One region of the Vibrio maritimus genome, then DNA from elsewhere that is predicted to be linked to it. Evidence: riboswitches for the same ligand, from Rfam matches in the RefSeq annotation. Region 1 holds a riboswitch; the other holds the start of a gene.
The links. Region 1 has a riboswitch for cyclic di-GMP ahead of LY387_RS18820 (hypothetical protein). Riboswitches for the same ligand answer to the same signal wherever they lie in the genome.
Positions count from the first base shown of each region.

Region 2: linked by a shared signal. The riboswitch ahead of LY387_RS10790 (TfoX/Sxy family DNA transformation protein) and the one ahead of LY387_RS18820 (hypothetical protein) in region 1 are both predicted to bind cyclic di-GMP.

Region 1 is NZ_CP090439.1:477,196-485,551, forward strand. Features, by position in the region: gene LY387_RS18785 (DUF4345 family protein) at 1-298, shown strand, start outside; gene LY387_RS18790 (DUF2753 family protein) at 348-794, opposite strand; gene LY387_RS18795 (type B 50S ribosomal protein L31) at 971-1,228, shown strand; gene ykgO (type B 50S ribosomal protein L36) at 1,239-1,382, shown strand; gene LY387_RS18805 (hypothetical protein) at 1,481-1,639, shown strand; gene LY387_RS18810 (nucleotidyltransferase domain-containing protein) at 1,705-2,493, opposite strand; gene LY387_RS18815 (beta-N-acetylhexosaminidase) at 2,663-4,540, opposite strand; gene LY387_RS18820 (hypothetical protein) at 4,769-5,869, opposite strand; cyclic di-GMP riboswitch class I at 5,885-5,967, opposite strand; gene LY387_RS18825 (HD domain-containing phosphohydrolase) at 6,095-8,356, opposite strand, start outside.
Region 2 is NZ_CP090438.1:2,376,050-2,384,405, reverse strand. Features, by position in the region: gene glgC (glucose-1-phosphate adenylyltransferase) at 52-1,269, shown strand; gene glgA (glycogen synthase GlgA) at 1,271-2,728, shown strand; gene LY387_RS10805 (alpha/beta fold hydrolase) at 2,879-3,676, shown strand; gene LY387_RS10800 (DUF2007 domain-containing protein) at 3,657-3,989, opposite strand; gene LY387_RS10795 (TVP38/TMEM64 family protein) at 3,990-4,673, opposite strand; gene LY387_RS10790 (TfoX/Sxy family DNA transformation protein) at 4,792-5,382, opposite strand; cyclic di-GMP riboswitch class I at 5,500-5,588, opposite strand; gene purR (HTH-type transcriptional repressor PurR) at 5,768-6,772, opposite strand; gene torD (molecular chaperone TorD) at 7,110-7,763, opposite strand; gene torR (two-component system response regulator TorR) at 8,045-8,356, shown strand, end outside.

The DNA.
Region 1 (8,356 bases):
AAAAATGGTGGGTAACTTTTCAATCACGCCCAATGGCAAGCTTGGTTTGAACACCATACGTTCTGTTATGGGAGGGCTGTTCTTGGCGAGTGTTGTGGTATTGCTGCTAGGTTTAACCTCAGGAGATACCGAGGGCTATTTCTTTGTTGCAATCGTAATGCTTGCCGTTGCTTTTGGTCGAGTTGTTGGTCTGCTTTTTGATGGTTTTGACAAATCCGTCGTTGCACCTCTTGTATTGGAACTCGCCATTGCTGCTCTGCTGCTATTCGCGCATATGAAAAATGGTGGGTTTTACTGATCATCGGCAAGTAAATGCAAAAAGGTCGGCTTCTATGAAGCTGACCTTTTTAATGAATTTGAAACTTAACGATCAACTCGCAATCGTTAACAGACTGAATCTGCTCTACATGTTTCGCCACTTTCGGATTTGGATGACGCTTCAGAAACTCAACCATTGCAGATTTACAACAACCTAAGGAGGAAACAAAGCGGCTGCAGCTCGTTCGAGGGCACTGCGGCAACAGCATCATCACTTCCTCTGAAGCAAGCTGTAAATACTTCAATTCGTAATCACTATCTCCTTGAGCACGCCAAAAATCTGCCAAGTTATGGCAAGACATTACCTTGATGGCTAATAGATCTTCAAGTTCTTCCAAGTCTCCCTCAGTGTTGACTTCCAAACGCTGAGATTCTGCCAGCGCAACTTGATAATGCGCAACTGCAGACATTAATTCTCCACGTTTGGCTGCCTCATCAGCTAGTAAAGTGTGTCTCTCCCATTTAGCCGTGTCCATTCCACCTACTCCGTCTCTACCTTTTGAAAATTAAATGATATTGATTATCATTTAATTTTCAACCACATAAATGATGTGGTTTCGTTCTCAATCAATATCATTAAAAAAACAGTAGACCCCACCATTGATAACAATTATCATTTGCAAACGTTACAACATAACAATGAGGTCTTATTATGAAACCAAATATCCACCCTGAATACAGAAAAGTGGTCTTCCACGACACCACTGTCGATGAGTATTTTATTGTCGGTTCTACGCTTCAAACCGATCGCACGATTGAATGGAAAGACGGAAAGACCTACCCATACATGACAATTGAAGTTTCATCAGAATCTCACCCATTCTACACAGGCAAACAGCGTATCATTAGTAAAGAAGGCCGAGTTGCTAACTTCAACCGTCGCTTTGGCGGCATTAAAACCAAATCATAAAGGACGCGTAATGAAAGTTCTTAGCTCACTGAAAAGTGCCAAAAAGCGCCATCCGGATTGCCAGATCGTAAAACGACGCGGCCGAATCTATGTGATCAACAAAACCAACCCTAGATTTAAAGCAGTACAGGGAAAAATTAAACAAAAACGCTAAGGTGTGACGGACACATCATGAACAAAGGCAACTTGTTGCATTTAAATTTTAGCTCGCACTACACTGACTAGGTAGGTTGGAACAAGGAGAAGTAAATTATGGACGATTTGCAATTCTATCTGGTTAACGAATACTGCCCGCGCTGCAATTCAGTAACCACTCATGATGTGTTTGAAGTCAACACAGACAATGATGAACAAAACAGTCAAACAGAGGTCGAGCATTTTTGCGAAAAATGCCAGTCACTTGATATCTAGTAGTGACAACGTCAAGCAAACGAAAATAGCCATCAAGTCGATGGCTATTTTTCTATTGTTAGTTATCAAACTTGTTTTTGAAGATACTGATAGCAAAGTTCTTGAGCTCTGTCGTTACGCTCGACGACTTCGTTGTCTCTTAATTCTAAGTAAAGAGAGACACATTGCTTAACCGCTGAGATCAAAGACTGCTTCTCTACTGTTGCGATCGTTTTAGCCAGTTTTTCGGCAAACTCTGGAAGACGCTTTTCAATCGTACGCACACCAGATGGGGTAAGCCCCGCCTGCTTCAGCGCTAGTGGCGATAAAACGTTTTGACGCAAGAATGAGAGAAACTCAAGAGTTTCAAAATACTCACCACGAGCAATTTTTGTTGCGGCATAGTGAGTCCAAATCCAAAAACGGTCTTCAATCCATTGCGGGTCTGGTTGCGGATAGGCGGGTAAAGCTGTCGCAAATACATCGGTTAGCAGTGTCCCTTTCTCCCAAAGCACCGCACAGTCGTCTACTCGATTCGCGGCATCTGCCAGTGAGACGAATTTGAAATCAACGTGGATTGCATCCGGTGCGAAGATAGAAACGATCAATCTTGGTTCGCCCACATGTTCACCAGAGAAGCCTGCGGCATAGCCTTCTATCTGACTCACAATTTCAAATCGCTGATCGAAGACTTCTTGATAATCATTTGGGTGAATAGCGATAACCAAATCGAGGTCACTGTACTCATCCATATTGTTCGAGCCATACGAGCCGCTTGCTGCAATACCGGAAAGGCGAGAGTCAGCGGATAGAGCTTCGATAATTCTATTGAGTACCGCTTTGTGTGTTCCTGGAAGTGTCGTTGGATAGTTCATATTTTACCTTTTAAATTGTGGAAACTACGGACGTAGCTAGTGCGGTAAAATTAACGCAGCATTATAGAGTATTTTAAGAATGAGTTTCTTGCAATGCCGATCTTTTGTAGATCGACATATAGCGGAGAATGAAAGCCAACTGATATCAAGCTGGCTTTAAATCAACAAATTAACCCCTACGATAGTTGATTCCTTTACTCTCTAGATAAGAGAGCTGGGCGGAAACCCTAGGCAGGAAATGCGACCAATCTTTATTTTGTGTCGATGTCCAGGCAATTTCAGCGACAGCAAACAATCTTGGATATAACAAAAACTCTAGTGTTTGTTTATCTTTAACAAACTCAGTCCAAACTAGCGCTTGCGTCCCAATCACTTGCTGGCTGTTCTCAATGTTAGATGGCTCAAACTGATAGGCGGTTTTAAGATCAATCGTGCCCGCCCACAATACACCCGTTTCATTGATGTCTTTATTCCAAGCCATATCTAGGTAAGTCGCTTGAGCAGGGCACATAATAACCGGGTACCCCGCTTTTGCTGCTTTTTGTCCCTCTGCACTATTTGACCATGCACAAACCGTCGCATTGTTGGTAATTTTGTTGCCGTGACTCGCTTCCTCCCAAACTGCAATTCGTCTGCCTTTATCTGCTATGTATCGCTCTAGATGCGAAATCAAGTGTCCTTCAAGTTGTCTAACATCTTCAAACTCTAGCTCCGTGGCTTTCTGACTACAGGCTGGAGATTTCTCCCACACATGAGCAGGTACCTCATCCCCACCTAAATGAATCACCTCAGACGGGAACATCTCACACACCTCATCAAGGATAGTTTCGAGTACTTCATAAGTCGCTGGCAGGCCCGGGTTGAGAACGTTATCTTGATATTGCTGAATCGAAACATAGTCAGAAGTGTCTTCTTTCTCAATCAGCAAATGAGGAAGCGCCATAATGAGAGCACGCGCATGTCCTGGTATATCGACCTCAGGAATGACAGTGATCTCTCGCGCCTTCGCATACGCAACCACTTCTGCTATTTGCGCTTTAGTAAAGAAGCCGCCATATCGATTCGAACCAGACCCAAACTGCGGAGGCTGAATCTCGCCCTCTCCGCGCCATGCACCTAACTTGGTAAGCATCGGATAGGCGTCAATTTCCATTCTCCATGCTTCATCATCGGTTAGATGCCAATGGAAGGTGTTGAGCTTTAGCCAAACCATCTGGTCAATGACAGACTTGACCGTATCGATGTCGTGAAATGAGCGAGCACAATCAAGAAACTGACCTCGGTAAGAGTATTGAGGCGCATCTGTAATCACCACACAATCAACTGTATCTCGTCCTGTTACCACTAATTGAGCTAGCGTCACAGCACCATAAAGAAAGCCGCTAGAGCTTGACGCCTCTATCTTTACAGACTCCTCGCTGATGGTAAGTTGATAAGCCTCTTCTGCTAATTGCTTTGACTCAACAAAAGAAACCAGAGGATTAGCGTTAGTCTGTTCAAACTGGGTATCACTAAACTGTTGTGTCAGCCAAGAGATCGCATTGTGAGAGACTTTATTCGCCAAACTCATCGACACAGAGTTTTGCCAAATGAATGTGCCTTGCTTTGCCACTACTAGATTGGGCTGAGGAATCACACCGGCTTTTGGTGCTGGCATTGGTTGTACATTCAGTTTAAGCGATTCAGGCTGGGGCATGCTATGGCTGCCAATAGCAACCTCGATGAATTCCTTACCTACTTTCAAGTAAGGTCCGTTAGGTCTTTCTGACAGATTAAACAGCCCGCTGGTATTACTCTCAATCGTTACTGTCCAACTTTCACCAGCAGCAATTCTCATTCCTTCAAGTGGGGTAAGTTCAATATGAGAGCCAACTTGGCTTTTCACTACACCATTGACCACTTTACTTTTATCTAAAAATCGCGGCATATCAAAACACAATACAAAATCATGGAGCTGCGAGTCCGTTCTGTTCTCTAGAACAATGTGGAGCTTTAGCGATTGAGTTTCGTTGTTTACCACTTCGAAGTGCAGTGTTAGATTACTCACGATATTTCCTTATTACTCGGCTACTGGCGGGGAAGTTACATTTAGATCTGGCAACTATCCAACCTGGGTTCGATAACTTCAACTAAGAGTATCAATCGGTAATATCACTGTCGGTAGGCAGTATGAGATTAATTGAAAAGTGCGAGTGATCGTTGATTATTTAAAACTGACAGGCATTAAAAGCGAAAAACCCCGCAGAGCGGGGTTTTTATGGTCATATATCAAGACTTATTCAATGACCGCAAACGCAGCATAGCCGTCACTGTTCATACCAAACACGTAGTATTGGTCTCCATACGAGTAAATACCGTTGACCTTACTCATATACTCTGTTTTGGTTTGCGCGTCATTCATTTCAGCATTATAAGAATCTGCAAACTCCGTCTTACTGAGTGCTTCTATATCAACGTTCTTATAGGCACCTTCCACATTTAAGGAGATTGGCGCCTTTATCGAAGGATTAGTTTTACCGTTCGCAATGCGTTTGCCAGAACCTAGCACTTCTAGGTGAACTTCCTCACCGTTTTTACAAGCACTGTTACACGAAGGTTTTGAACCTGGTTTTAACTTCCAATAAGTAGGAATACGGGTTCCCTTCGCTATATAGTTCTCATCTTCAACGAATGAAGGGTCGTTAGCGTTGTATGATTTGAAGTAAATGTCATGCTTCGCTCTTTGATAACCGACAATAAACAGACCATCATCTGACACATGCGTTCCTCTTGTATCCCAAGCCCAGTTGTTACCTTTAGAGGTACTCGTCGGTGACAGATTCATTTTCTTTGCCATCGCAAAACTTAGTTGGCCAGTGTTTTTATCAGCTAGAACGGCTCTTACTTGAGTTTGTGAAGAAGTGCGGTAGATAGACTTATTCTGTTTTTCGCTTGAAGTACCAATCGCTACTTTGACATTCTTACGAATTAATTGAAGGCTCGAAACGTCATAGTTTGGACTTGTGATGTCTTCAACCGAAAAAACCTCATCATATGGCTGCTTCCATAGTGCCGATGTACTTACCTCATCTAACTCCACAGATAATTTGTCATCACACGTAGGGCTTAGTGATTCTAGTACTGTTGAATCACCCGATAAATCACCGCTCACGACGATGTTCTTCCAGCCTCTATTTAATGTCTTTCCATTAGAATCTAACTCACAATCAGTGTCCGAAATATTCGCTCTAATGACAGCAAGTGCAGAGGAATCATTTATAGCAAAGGAGCGATACTCCCCTTTGATATCAGAAATATAAAAATCAATAGCAGCAAAAGATGGTGCAGAGAACGCCAAGAGAATACTTGTCGTAGCAAAGGTCTGTTTGAGGTTCATAGTGCTTTCCTTGTCATGTGCAACCCGGCTTACTCTAACCTCATAAGAGTCCCGTGGCTTTCCGTCCTGCCCTCGCGAACAGTTTGGCATTGATAAAGTCGTTGCTAATGTTAGTACTTTAGTAGTACTTTGCTGACACTTTTGATAGTAATGTGATAACAATCAAAATATGTGCAATAGCGCATAGAAAGTTGTTGATATACATTCTTGTTTTTGCAGCATAACTTACAAAAACGCCGCTATATTTACTTCATCAATCTGCTCCTCGAGCATGTATTCTCGTGCAAACCTCAAATACACACCAGACGTCAAAAATAGTCTGAACAAGGATTCATCTAGGTGGTTATCTTTAACCATATAACTCATGATCTTAAGTGACTCTGACAGTGTTTTCGCTTTTTTATAAGGACGGTCAGCGCTAGTTAAAGCTTCAAATACATCTGCAATCGCCATAACCCTTGCTGCTAGCGGCATCTCCTCTCCTTTGAGTCCCATCGGATAGCCTGTGCCATCCATTTTTTCATGGTGTCCACCAGCAATAGAGGCGACATTTTGCATATGTGCAGGGAACGGCAAAGATTCTAGAATTTGAATCGTTTGAATGATGTGATCATTAATGATGAAGCGTTCCTCTTCTGTGAGCGTTCCCCTACGTGTCGATAGATTGTACACCTCACCCTGATTCGCTTTGTATTGGGTTGGCTTCATCGTGAAACGTGGATCGCTTTGGTGAGGGGTATCCCAAGATATGAGGTGCTCAGGCATGTTAGCCAATAGCGTTTCTTGTTGGGGGAGTTGCTCTTCTGTTTGATGGCGCTGCCTCTCAACCCAAGAAATGCCCTTGCGTTTACTTAAGGTACGTATCCAACGAGTTTTCGCTATTCGCTCCAACCGCTTAAGGTCTTCATCACTGACAAATTCACCCCCGATATTAAGCGACGCGATGAAGTCAAAATCATCATCAATTTGTGTATGCAGTTCCTCCAGAACACGCTTTGCTTCTTGACTCAATTCGCCAAAACTTTCCTTCAACAACATAATTTCTTTATCTCGCTTAATCACTTCAAAACGAGTTCTGATTTCATGTATTCGGTCATAGATGGTTTCGAGCTTCGTGGATTTATCAACCACATGTTCAGGCGTAGTGATCTTGCCGCAGTCATGTAGCCAAGCTGCCATTTTCAGCTCTTGCCACTCTTTCTCATTAAGGTGAAAGTCATTAAACGGCTCTAATGTGGATTCGTGCGCCGCTTGTGTTAGCCATTCAGTTAAGACAGGTACTCGCTGACAGTGATTACCTGTATACGGCGATTTTTTATCAAGTGAGCCAGCAAATACTTGAATGAAGGAGTCCAAAAGAGCTCGCTGAGACTCCAGCATTTGCTGAGTTTCAATTGCAATAGATACGTAACCAAGTAGCGTCTGCAAATAGTCGGAATACTCTCGATAAATCGATTCTGCACCTCCCTTCTCAAACATCAGACCAAGTGCACCAATAACGACCTCTTCTCTATTTTTCAGCGGTATGTATATCACTTCACTTTTTTCGGGAAGACTTGCTTCAAATTGCAGATGGTTGAGCTCGTGTAGTGGGAAAACCTGACCCTGTTTATTTACAAAAACATGTTCAATAAACCGAGCAGCATCTTGCGTGGAAATACTTTTAGCGTGAACATTTTGAGCCCTATTAAACTGGACAACATGAGGAACCAACTCATCACTTTTCACATCAAGTAAGTACAGCAATACTCCATCAGCAGAGACTGAGGCAGCTGTGTTGCCGCACACCAGTTCAAGCATGCTGTCTAGGTCTTGTTGACGTGCGATACCATCCGTCAGCGTAATAAATCGAGATATCGTCGCTTGAGTCGACATTTGGGCATGATTCAATTCTTGTATCTCTTTGATATAACTATGCGGGAGTGGTGAAGTATCGAACGAGAAGTTCTCAATTGCTTTCGCTTTTTCGGTCGCTTTCACAATAGGCTTTGAGATAAGCCTTGAGACCAAGTAAATACAGGGCAACATCAGCAGCAACACTATCAAAGACGCATACAAGGTTTGCTGCTTTATCAATAGTCCTTCATCAAATATTGATGACGCCTTTGTCGCCATTAACAAATGGATGTGCTCACTATTCATCGGTTTGATGGTAACGATGCGCCCAAACCAATTTTCTTTCTGAAATTCAAAGCGCCCGAGCTCAACACCTCCTTTTTTTCGGTCTATCGCATGTGGGACAATGTCTCGATTAATATCAGCGATCTGCAAAATGTCACCATTGTTTTCACTACTAAGACCGCTAGAAAACGCGTACACAGCGCCATCGTCGTTATACAGCACTCTGATAGAAGATTCGTTGGTCAGTGTATCTTGCAAACTTTGGTGTAGATCTTTGAGCATGACATGAACAGAAACTCTCAGCCCTTGCTGATTTACCTGTGATATTACAACCCCCATTGCAGTGGAGTTAGCGAGCTTAGTCGG
Region 2 (8,356 bases), on a different replicon from region 1:
TACATTTAGTGTCTAGCAACATGGAAAGCTGTAATAAAAACGGAGTAATCAATGGCTGGTGTTTTAGGAATGATCCTTGCTGGAGGCGAAGGTTCTCGCCTACGTCCTCTTACGGAATCTCGCAGTAAGCCTGCAGTCCCTTTTGGAGGAAGCTATCGCCTTATAGACTTCGCACTTAATAATTTTATTAATGCGGACTTGATGCGAATTTACGTTCTTACCCAATTTAAATCTCAATCCCTGTATCAGCATATGCGCAAAGGTTGGAACCTGACGGGCATCACTGACCGATTTATTGACCCAATCCCAGCTCAGATGCGCGACGGTAAACGTTGGTACGAAGGCACCGCTGATGCTATCTACCAAAACGTTCGCTTTGTCGAACTTGCCAACCCTGAGCATGTTTGTATCTTTGGTTCTGACCATATCTACAAGATGGATATCCGTCAGATGTTAGACTTCCACAAACGTCGTGAGGCGAAACTTACGGTTTCTGCGCTGCGTATGCCGTTGGCAGAAGCATCAGAGTTTGGTGTTATCGAGGTCGATGAAAACGGCAAAATGATTGGTTTTGAAGAGAAACCAGAGAACCCGAAATCGATTCCTGGTCACCCTGATATGGCACTGGTGTCTATGGGTAACTACATCTTTGAAGCAGAAAGTTTATGCAAAGAGCTCCGTCTTGATGCTGAGAATGAAAACTCGAGCCATGATTTTGGTAAAGACATTATTCCTAAGATGTTCCCTGAAGGTGGCGTTTATGTTTATGATTTCTCTACCAATAAAATCAGCGGCGAGAAGGATACAACGTACTGGCGTGATGTAGGTACTATCGACTCGTACTGGGCTGCTCACATGGATCTGCTTCATGAAGACCCTGAGTTCTCACTGTACAACCGCAAATGGCCACTGCATACGTATTACCCACCATTGCCACCTGCTACCTTTGTGGATGCTGAGCACGAAAAGATCAAAGTTACCGACAGCTTAATTGCTGGTGGTAGTTACGTACGTGGATCATCAATCTTCAAATCAGTACTCGGATTCAGAAGTAACATTGCTGCTGGTTCTATTGTGAGTGAATCTGTTATTCTAGGAGACGTTAAGATTGGTGCGGGTTGTACAATCAAGCGCGCAATCATTGACAAGAATGTTGAAATTGCCCCTGGAACTGTGATCGGTGAAGATCTAGAACTCGACGCGAAGCGTTTCCATGTGTCTCCAGGTGGCATCGTTGTCATCAAAAAAGGGACAAAAGTTGGATTCTAGAATGAGAAACATAGACGTATGGTTTCCAGTTTCAGAAGTTCAGGGACTTATTAAAAGTGGAGGCTTGGCAGATGTTGCCAAGGCTCTGCCGAAAGCTCTGCAAGAACTTGGCAAGGACGTAGCCATCACTCTGCCAGGCTACCAAAAATTACCAAACAAGGATCAGTATGAGTTCGTGCTAGCCACTGAGCTAGAGCATTGGCCTCATACACCTTATCAAGTCAAGAAAACCCATCTCGATGGTGTCGAAGTCTACGTCATTGAATGTGACCGTTACTTTGACCGTCCAGAACTGTATGCAGAACACAACCGAGCGTACGCTGATAATGGCGAGCGCTTTGGATTTTTCGCAGCAGCCAGTCTGGATGTGTTACCAAAGCTAGGCATTAAGCCTGCAATTGTTCACGCGAATGATTGGCACACAGGTCTTATCCCATTCTTGCTTAAGACTCGTTACGCTGAAGATGAGCGTTTTCATGGTACTAAGTCAGTACTGACAGTGCACAACGCGATTTTCAAAGGGATTTTCTCTTACAGTCAGTTAGAGATTATTCCTGAGCTTCATCTCTCTGGGATGGAGTTTCTACAGTACGGTGACGGCTGGGTAAGTACATTGCGAGCGGGTATTGCTTTTGCAGATAAGATCAATGCAGTGAGCCCGAACTATGCCGCTGAGCTGGTGACACCGTTAGGCTCACATGGCTTGGTTGATGATTTCGTTCATCGTGCCAAAGATCTCCATGGCATCGTTAATGGATGCGATTACTCAGAGTGGAACCCAAGCCATGATGAGTATTTGCCTGAGCATTACAACGATGACTTAGAAAGCATGCTAGCGGGTAAACTCGCATCAAAAACAGCGCTACAAAAAGAGCTCGGCCTACCAGAGCGTGAAGTGCCGATGATTGGCATGGTTTGTCGCTTGACGCACCAAAAAGGTTTTCACTACATCCTTCCTATTTTGGATAAGTTCCTAAAGAATGACGTTCAAGTCGTCATTATTGGTACGGGTGAGCCGCAAATTGCTTCTCATCTTAATGATCTGGCGGAAGAGTTCTCTGATAAGTTGGCGTTTGTCGAAGCTTACAGCAATCGCTTTGCTCATCTGGTAGAAGCAGGGTCAGACTTCTTCCTTATGCCTTCTGAGTTTGAAGCGTGTGGTTTGAACCAAATTTATAGTATGGCTTATGGTACTTTACCAATTGTGCGTAAAGTCGGCGGCTTGAAAGACACGGTTATTGATTTTGATGATGACCCTAACAATGCGACTGGATTTGGTTTTGTTGAACCTTGCCATGACGCCTTGTTAATTGTCCTGCAACGCGCACTGCTATTCTATCTGCAACACCCTGAGCAGATGCATGAAATGCAGCTTCGCTCAATGCGAAAAGACTTCAGTTGGACTGAGTCAGCCAAAGAGTACGTCAAGATGTACGACCTGGCGCTCGAGGCAAACTAGAGCAAACACTGAAAAGCGGCGTTATGCCGCTTTTTTTTATAATCGACTACACTTGTAAATCATTTTTACCAAAATTCCTGTTAGTTTTTGTCCGTAAAACGGCGAATTATGGTAACGTAACGCCCACATACATCACGAAACTTGAGAACTATGTCAGAGAGCTTGCTATTCCATAAAACTTATCAGCACCCAACGAGTAATGAGTGGGTGGTATTCGTACATGGGGCAGGCGGAAGCTCAAACATATGGTTTAAACAGATTCGAGCTTACCGAGAGCACTTTAACCTGCTGTTTATTGATCTGCGCGGTCACGGTAAGTCAAACCAACTCCTTAAAGACATTATGTCGAACAAGTACACCTTTAAAGAGGTGACGCTGGATATCGTCAAAGTACTTGATCATCTTAAGATTCAGTCAGCTCATTTTGTCGGTATGTCTTTGGGAACGATTATTGTGCGCAATATTGCCGAGTTGGCACACTCTAGAGTTCGTTCCATGGTCTTAGGTGGTGCAGTCACTCGCTTTAATACTCGATCGCAAATTCTGGTGAAAATTGGCAACTGGAGTAAGCACATTATCCCTTATATGTGGCTTTACAGCTTGTTTGCGTACATTGTTATGCCGCAAAAAGGCCAAAAAGAATCAAGGCTGCTATTCGTCCGTGAAGCGAAAAAATTGTGCCAAAAAGAGTTTAAGCGTTGGTATCGTCTAACGACAGAAGTGAACCCTCTCAACCGCTACTTTAAAGACCGAGAGTTGCCGATTCCGACTTTGTATCTGATGGGTGATAAAGACTATATGTTTATTAAGCCAGTCAAAGAGATGGTGGCTGAACATAAGTCCAGCCGTCTATTAGAGATCAAAGATTGTGGTCATGTGTGCAATGTTGAGCGTCCAGAAGAGTTCAATAAGCACTCAATAGATTTCATTAAGTCTGTGGCATCGTAGCTGTTTGTGGCGTCTGACAGTTCCAGCAGACGCCAAATTGCGCTTCGTTAGTCTCATGGCAAGCTGGACATACCCACGGCACGTTACCGCTTTTCTCAGCCTGTTTTTGCCAATCTTGAATGACAGCTCGTGCCATCATTTCTTGCTCTTTGTTGAAAAGCCAAACGTAGGGTAGTGAATTTTCGTCAAACGGTACTTCCCCTCGTAACCCGAAAACACCTTCGCCTCGTACTTCACACTCGATACCTTCAGCCATCAACTGCTGTTGGACAATATGTGTTTCTGGTGGGTTATTGCCTACAAATATCTTCATCTATTCCTGTACCTGTGGCGAGCGAGAGATTTTTCCCATAATCCATTTAGCAATAAGTGGGAACAAACCGAGTAGGGCAAATGATGCCAACACGGTAGGGGAAACAATACCGGATAGACTGTCAATATTCGCTAGCTGAGTACCCGCATTGAGGTAGACTGCAGTTCCTGGCAACATACCCAGTTGACTCACCAAGTAATATTTAGAGACTCGAATTGGCGTGAGACCCATTAATAAGTTAATCAAGAAAAATGGGAACACAGGAATGAGTCTTAGAGAAAATAGATAGAAAGCACCGTCTTTTTCGACACCTTTATTGATCGTCTCAAGTTTCGAACCGAACTTACTTTGTACCCAATCGCGAAGTAGGAAGCGACTGCTCAAGAATGCCAATGTAGCGCCTATGGTACTCGCAAATGAAACAAGCAGTAAACTAGTCCAAAAGCCAAACAGTGCTGCGCCAAGTAAGGTAACCACGGCAGCGCCTGGAACAGAGAATGCAGTAATCGCTATGTAAGCGAAGAAATAGGTGAGGGCAGCAGCCACAAAGTTCTCATTGATGTATTCACTCAGTGCTACTTGCTGTACTTTTGCGTTTTCTAGTGTGAGATGTTGACCAAAGTTGATGCCCAAATAAATGACGACAGCAACCAAAACCAATCCTAGTATCAGCTTCTTGCTCATGACGATATCCTTTTGATGACTCAGTATTAGTGTAGTAGAAAGGCTGAGTATGTTTTTCCTTTCAACTAATACAAAAAAATCAGCCATAAGGCTGATTTTTTCTCGAGATGACCGTAACTTAATTAATTAAGCTAGCCAGTTCGTCTCTTTTAGTCTGAGGAATCACAGACCAATGAGTACCATTTATCGCACCTTCAAGAGCCCATAAAAGCTCTAAACCTACGGTACTTGAATGGGTTCTCTGAATGGCCTTGAAAGCCTCAACCGAACCATGATCCTGAAGTTCAACCACTGATTCAATGCCTGCTTTTTTGAGCATGCGCTCAGTGGCAAGGCGAAGATTCGGAAGGTCTTTCAGGCGATTAGGTTTCGCTTCGGATTGTTGCTCTTTCTCAGTTTTCGCGAACTCGAGTGCCTGTTTAGCGTGATCGAGAATACCTTCTTGATCTTGCCAACAGTCTTCAGGTAACGCGAAGTACTTAGTAACAACGGGAAATCCACGCTTTTTATAAACATAAGGCTTGTAACCCAGTTTTTTGAAGGTGGATACGGTCTGACGGTTAGTTCTGATATGTAATTTGTTATTCACTGCTAAGGCAAACATCGTATCATCTACGAAGATGCCAAATCCCCCAAACATGGAGCGAGACTTTACTCTTCCAAGCTGAGCGAATAATTGCATTGAATTTTTTAGTATAGGATTATCCATGCTTTATTCTTTTCTCGGTGTTATTGATTGTGTCACCAGAATCAGGTCCGAGAGTATAGCAATCAGGTGTCAGAGCTCTGTTAGGCATATGCCATAACTGAGTCTTCTCCCCTTGCCATCGGCAACCCCGCTACCTATCAATTAAAAATTGGTTTAGGCCGGAGGCTTTGCGTCCCACCCTTTCAGATGGTTTGCCCTGTGCGTGACTTCATTAGAATAAATGAAAACGACATAAGCCTATGATTACTCAGTTGCAAAAATGTGATGTTGGTTCAAATAATGGTGGGTTATTTGTGCTTGAGGGTGCGTAAAAAACTAACAATCGAGAGAAGAAAACTTGAATGGGGTTCAAAAAAAAGTGCCTGGAAAGGCACTTTTGTCAGCATTATGTAAGGCTTTTGACAGAGTCTCGTTCAACAATCTCTGGGTGCATTTCGAAAATGCGCTTTTCATGACCTTTATCTTTGATTCGTTCTAATAGAATCTCAAACGCGTTTTTACCGACACGACGTTTAGGTTGGTGAACCGTGGTTAGAGGTGGCGAGAAGTACTCAGCCAGCTCGATATTATCGTAACCAATGACAGAGATGTCCTCAGGTACGCGCACACCCAGTTGTTGTAGGCGACTCATCAGGCCAAACGCCATGGTGTCGTTGAAACAGAAGATAGCGGTAGGTCGGTCTTCCATTGCAGCAATACGGTTAGCTGCGATAACCGCTGTATCGCATTCGAAGTTGCCTTCAAGAATACGATCGTCTTTCATCTCGATACCTGCCTCAGCAAGGGCACGTTTGTAACCGATGATACGCTCTTGGCACACGGCTTTCTCCAAGTGACCGCTTAGACAAGCAATATCAGTGTGACCTTTTTCAATCAGGAACTTCGTTGCGAGATAACCGCCTTCTTCGGAGTTATCGATGATCTTGTCCGCTTGTGAGCTTTCTGGGCCCCAGTCCATGATAACTTTAGGAATGTCGGCGTGACGATCAAGCATCTCTAGCAGCTCTTCGGTAAGATCAGAGCACATCACGAGGATGCCATCCACGCGTTTCTCTGCCAGCATGCGAATGTAATCGCGTTGCTTTTCATACACACCACCAGTGTTACATAGGATCAGCGTGTAGCCTTGGCGGTAGCAGTAGCTCTCAACACCATCGATAACCTCAGAAAAGAACAGGTTAGTTGATTGAGTCACTAACATACCAATGGTTTTCGTTGAGTTACATTTTAAGCTACGTGCAACGGCGCTTGGTGCGTAGTTGAGTTCGTCGACCGCCGCCATCACTTTTTCTTGAGTTGCTTCAGCAACAAAGCGAGTCTTATTAATAACGTGGGATACTGTGGTCGTTGAAACGCCTGCAAGGCGGGCGACATCTTTAATAGTTGCCATAGTGATATCCTATTAGTCGCGGCTTGATAATTAACGTTGGTACCGCTTCAAGTATAGTGGTCTTTGCAAACATATAACGCTATGTTGTTGTAAACATAGTATTTGGCTGCGAAAACCGAAAGTTGCATGCAAGCCACGGCGAAAAAAGCTCAGAGCGTAGATTTCAACAGGTGTTTTTGGACACAAGTCCGCGTTGAATGCCAAGGGCATTTGCATTTAAACGGCGGATTGTAGACTTAGGTTTGGGCGCTGGCAATGACTTATCCAATAAATTTATAACTAAAGCGCAAATTAATTCTCACAGATGTGATGCAAATGATTTGCGCTTTAAGGTTGGCTAGCCTTGCTCACCCTCTAGGTAGGTGTAGTCAAGTTGGCAGAATGCTTCGAGTAGTTTAGCGGCAGAGGCATAAAACCCAAACTCGTCGTTGGTTTGGCATTTCGCAACAAACTGAGGTAGCCATGTCATCAAGTAGTTCTTGATGAACTCTGCTTGCTCGTGCAGCGCATCGTTCATATGTGCTTCCGCTTCAAGCTCATTGGAGCGAATGATTAAGTTGCCTAGAAAATCTAGCTCGATCGCGAGGTGATCCGCTGGCTCATTTAAGTCCTTATTCACTGCCACACTGTGCTTAGCTAACAGGTCAGCCATATCCTGTGCAGGTTGATCATTTAAAAGACCAGACTTACCAATATACATAGAGGCATAAGGCAATGCGCCATGCTTGTCCGACTTTAAAAATAGATCGCAAAAATCGGCAGAAAGCTCTAATTGTGCGTCTTCTCTGACTTGAAGGCGGTTCAAGGACTCTGTAAAGACCTGAATGGGTTCTTTTAGGGAAGGGTTTTCTCCTAAGCCAGATAAGAAAGAGCGAATTTCAGGGCTATGGTATTTGTTGAGTTCATCATCAGTGAGCTCGGCAGCGAATAGGCTTGAAAGCCACCAATAGATTTCTGCGCGTTGCTCATTAAATGCTTTGATTTCTTGCATTTGAATAATCTCCAAAAATGATAACTCTATTTTAGCCAATAAAGATGAATAGCAATAACTTGTTGTGTGAAAAATTGAGTTAACTTATGAAAAAATAAGACAAAAATTAATTTCTTTAAGGGTAAGTTAACACGAGTATTCGTTGCATATGAGACGCAATCGTTTTGGTTGTTTTGAATCAAAAAATAGTAAGGTTTCCATGCCTATGAGGGGATGTAGACTAGAATTGTGAATGTTTATGAATAGAATGTCCCTGTCATGACAAGATTGAGAAACCACAGATGAAATATCACGTTTTGGTTGTAGAAGATGACGTAGTCACTCGCAGTAAGCTGGCTGGCTACTTCGAAAATGAAGGCTACTTGGTTAGCGAAGCTGAAGATGGTCAGACGATGCGTCAGGTGCTGGAAGAATCCAGTATCGATCTCGTTATGTTAGATATTAACCTCCCTGGTGAAGATGGTTTGATGCTGACAAGAGAGTTAAGAAGTCAGTCAGACATTGGAATCATTTTGGTGACCGGTCGCACCGATAGTATTGACCGTATTGTTGGCCTTGAGATGGGTGCAGACGACTATGTCACTAAGCCGTTT